2 regions of the Romboutsia sp. MSSM.1001216sp_RTP31141st1_G3_RTP31141_220114 genome follow, and region 1 is predicted to be linked to the other one. Evidence: riboswitches for the same ligand, from Rfam matches in the RefSeq annotation. Region 1 holds a riboswitch; the other holds the start of a gene.
What was found. Region 1 has a riboswitch for S-adenosylmethionine ahead of metK (methionine adenosyltransferase). Riboswitches for the same ligand answer to the same signal wherever they lie in the genome.
Positions count from the first base shown of each region.

Region 1 (2,213 bases):
TGTTTATTTACTAATTCTACTAATTTAGATTCTTCAACTTTTCCAGTTCCAAAAGTATCTATAAATACTGATAATGGTCTAGCAACACCTATTGCATAAGCTAACTCTATTTCACATTTATCTGCTAGTCCTGCTGCTACTATATTTTTAGCTACATATCTTGCTGCATAAGCTGCTGATCTATCAACCTTTGTTGGATCTTTTCCTGAGAATGCTCCTCCACCATGTCTTGAGTATCCTCCGTAAGTATCTATTATTATTTTTCTTCCTGTAAGACCTGTATCTCCTTGTGGTCCTCCTATAACGAATCTTCCTGTTGGGTTGATGTATATTATAGTTTCTTCATCCATTAAATCTGCTGGTATAACAGCTTTAATAACATGCTCTATTAAATCTTTTCTTATTGTTTCGTTAGTAACTTCTTCTCCATGTTGAGTTGATATAAGTATAGTATGAACTCTAACAGGAGTATTTCCATCGTATTCTATTGTAACTTGAGTCTTTCCATCCGGTCTTAAGTACTCTAAAGTTTTATTTTTTCTAACTTCTGTTAATCTTCTAGATAGCTTATGAGCTAAAGATATTGGAAGTGGCATTAACTCTTCTGTTTCATTACAAGCGAAACCAAACATTATACCTTGGTCTCCTGCTCCAACCTTTTCTATTTCATCTTCAGCATTTTCACCTTCTCTATTTTCTAAGGCTTCATCAACACCCATAGCTATATCGCCTGATTGTTCATCTATTGCAGTTATTACTGCACAAGTATCACAGTCAAATCCATATTTAGCTCTGTCATACCCTATTTCTCTTACTGTTTCTCTTACTAATTTAGGAATGTCTACATATGTATTAGTACTTATTTCTCCTGCTACTAATACTAATCCTGTTGTAGTTGTTGTTTCACAAGCTACCCTTGCATGTGGATCTTTCTCTAATAATGCATCTAGTATAGAATCTGATATTTGGTCACAGATTTTATCTGGATGCCCTTCAGTTACTGATTCCGACGTAAATAAATGTCTTGCCATTTGTATCTCCTCCTTAATATAATTCATTTTATTTAGATTTGATTTCTAATCATTTATAATGATTTTCACTAAAATACAACCTAATTAAATCTTAAGAGCTAGGAGTTTAGTAATTATTTATCTAATAAAAAAACCTCTTCTTATTAAGAAGAGGTTAATTATTTCGTATATGCTAATTAACTAACCTCATCTCTCAAAACTATAAAGTCTTGTAGGATTTAGCACCTTTTCCCTAATGGGTGGTTGCTGGGCTTCACAGGGCCTGTCCCTCCGCCGCTCTTGATAAGGTAATCAAGAATTTATTAAGTTATTATTTTGTATCACTAACTTATATGTTACTACCTTTTTTATATACTGTCAATCTTTTATGCAATAATTTTTTGCTTGTCTATTCAAACTATCTTGTATCCTATTTAATAATTTTTTCATATTATATCTTATAAATCTATATAGGTCTTTTTTTATCCTATATTTCATATATTCTTGTGAAGGGGGTGTTCCTATGTATCTGGCCAAGGTCAATTATAATAAAGAAAATGTTGTTGAAATCCTTTGTTCTGTACTTAGAGACATAATAAATGATAATACAGTTGTGGTCTGTATAGGAACAGATCGGGCTATAGGTGATGCTCTTGGCCCTTTAGTTGGCACTATGCTTAAAAATAGCGACTTTAATTTCCCTGTCTACGGAACCTTAGATAATCCTATTCATGCTTTAAATATATATGAGTCTATCGAACATATAAAAAAGGCTCATCCTAACGGAAATTTTCTAGCTATTGATGCATGTCTGGGTGCAAAAAATAATATAGGAAATATCCAAGTCAGAGAAGGTCCTATTCTTCCTGGCAAGGGGGTAGGTAAAAAATTACCTCAAATAGGAAACTATTCTATTGTAGGTATTGTAGATAAGATAGATGAAAATAATAGATTTTCTTTTAATAACGTTCGACTTAGTTTTATATTAGAACTTGCCGAACTTATATCTTTATCTTTACTTCTTTCTACATGACAAATCAATATTTAATATAGCCTGTTCTTTAGCTTAAATTTTTATAGGTTAGGCTATTTATCTGCTTTTTATTATTTTTAATGTTCTGCATACAAATTTTGACATATAACATATTTCAAAACAATTTTACTTGATTGTTTTATCTAATAATTTACTTACATCATATATCA
Region 1 covers NZ_JBCIUO010000013.1:30,054-32,266, forward strand. Annotated here, with positions in the region: gene metK (methionine adenosyltransferase) at 1-1,031, opposite strand, end outside; SAM riboswitch class I at 1,215-1,320, opposite strand; gene yyaC (spore protease YyaC) at 1,534-2,043, shown strand.

Region 2 (2,213 bases), on a different contig from region 1:
AAATTAACTACAAATGTAAATGAATCTAAGAGAAGAATAAAAGAGTATTTAGATAGTAAAAAGAAAGAAAATGAAGACGTAGTAGATACTAATGTTGTAGAATTATTACAAGCTCCACAAGAAGCTAAGGATAAAGAATAATTGCTATGGAGAATAACATTATGTACATAGATTTAAATGTAATATATATAATACTAGCATTATTAGGTATAGGTGCATTAATATTTTTAATAATAACTTTAAAAAATATTAATGAATTTATTAAAAATATCAATACAGTGGTATCAACAAATTCTGATGACATACATACAGTAGTAGGTAAATTACCTAATTTAGTTGATAATATCAGCGATATTAGTGAAAATGTAAAAGACGTTGCGGAAGTTGCAACAGATGTAACAGCAGATATAGTAGTGGCTAAAGAAAATGTAAAATCTAATGTTGAGATATTTACTGAAATATTAAATATATTAAAATCTGTATTTATTAATAAATAGTCATAAAAGTCATAATTAAATCGTAATTTAATTATGACTTTTTTTATTTGCTAATATATCATAATAAATTAAGATGTATAAAAAATTAATATATATAATTTATAAGTAGATTTATTAGAATAATTAAAAAATAATATTGACAAAATTGTGAAAATTAACTATTATATAAATAATTAAATAATTCTTATCAAGAGTGGCGGAGGGACTGGCCCGACGAAGCCCAGCAACCAGTATTATTATACGGGTGCTAAATCCTGCAGCATAAGCTGAAAGATGAGAGTATAATTTTTGCTGTCAAAGCCTGAGTTATCTCAGGTTTTTTTTATTAAAAAATATCAGGTATATTTAAATAAATTAAAATTATACTCTTTAGAAGTTTTAATATAAAGGGAGGTATATTATGAAAGAAGAAGCAAAAAAAGGTAGTATATTAGGATTATTACCACTGGGTGTATTTTTAATAGTATTTTTAGGTAGCGGGGTAATAACTGGGGATTTTTATAAAATGCCAGCAATAGTAGCATTTATAATCGCAACTATAGTAGGATTTTCTCTTAATAGAAAAGTTAGTTTAGGAGAAAAGATAGAAGTATTTTGTAAAGGTGCAGGTAATATAGATATAATATCTATGATTATGATATTTATACTTGCAGGCTCTTTTTCAAGTGTAGCTAAGGCAATGGGAGGTGTTGACTCAACTGTTAATTTAAGTTTATCAATTCTTCCTCCTAATCTTTTAGTATCAGGGTTATTTGTAATAGGATGTTTTATATCTATATCTATGGGAACATCAATGGGAACAATAGCAGCACTTGGGCCAATAGGCATAGGAATTGCAGCTAAAACAGGAATACCAGCACCATTAGTAATAGGAGCTGTTGTAGGTGGAGCTATGTTTGGAGATAATTTATCTATGATATCAGACACTACAATAGCAGCAACCAAAACTCAAGGATGTGAATTAAAAGATAAATTTAGAGTAAATTTCTTAATAGTTTTACCAGCAGCTATTATAACTGCTATATTATTAGCTACTATAACATCAGGGTATAGTTTAGGTGGTAGCACAAGCTATAGATATGATTTTATAAAAGTTTTACCATATTTAGGAGTGTTATTAGGAGCTTTATGTGGAGTAAATGTATTTGTTTTACTTAGTTTTGGAGTAGTATTTGCAGGTGCAATAGGATTATTTACAAATTCATTTGGGTTATTTGGATTTATAGAAGCTATATCAGGTGGTATATCAGGAATGTATGAATTATGTCTACTTGTTATAATAATCGGAGGACTTGTAGAACTTATAAAATTAAATGGTGGAATAGACTTTATACTTAATTTTATAAGTAGTAAAATAAAAACTAAAAAAGGTGCAGAGTTTGGTATAGCAGCATTAGTAAGTATAGTAGATTTATGTACAGCAAACAACACTATAGCAATAGTAACAGCAGGGCCACTTGCAAAAGATATAGCTACAAAATTTGATATAGATAATAGAAAAACTGCAAGTATATTAGATATATTCTCATCTTGTTGGCAAGGCATAGTTCCATATGGTGCACAAGTATTAACAGCTGCAGGGATGGTAGGAATATCTCCTGTTGAATTAATTAAATATCTACATTATCCTTGGTTAATGTTAGCTTGTGGAATAATAGCTATAACATTTGGTATTCCAAACTTAAATAAAGTTAATAAAAGGAAAAAAGAAGTAGC
Region 2 covers NZ_JBCIUO010000003.1:208,908-211,120, reverse strand. Annotated here, with positions in the region: gene ABCP60_RS07920 (YtxH domain-containing protein) at 1-141, shown strand, start outside; gene ABCP60_RS07915 (hypothetical protein) at 162-497, shown strand; SAM riboswitch class I at 679-777, shown strand; gene ABCP60_RS07910 (Na+/H+ antiporter NhaC family protein) at 898-2,213, shown strand, end outside.
Region 2: it holds a riboswitch for S-adenosylmethionine, as region 1 does, so the genes downstream of both, ABCP60_RS07910 (Na+/H+ antiporter NhaC family protein) here and metK (methionine adenosyltransferase) in region 1, are expected to answer to the same signal.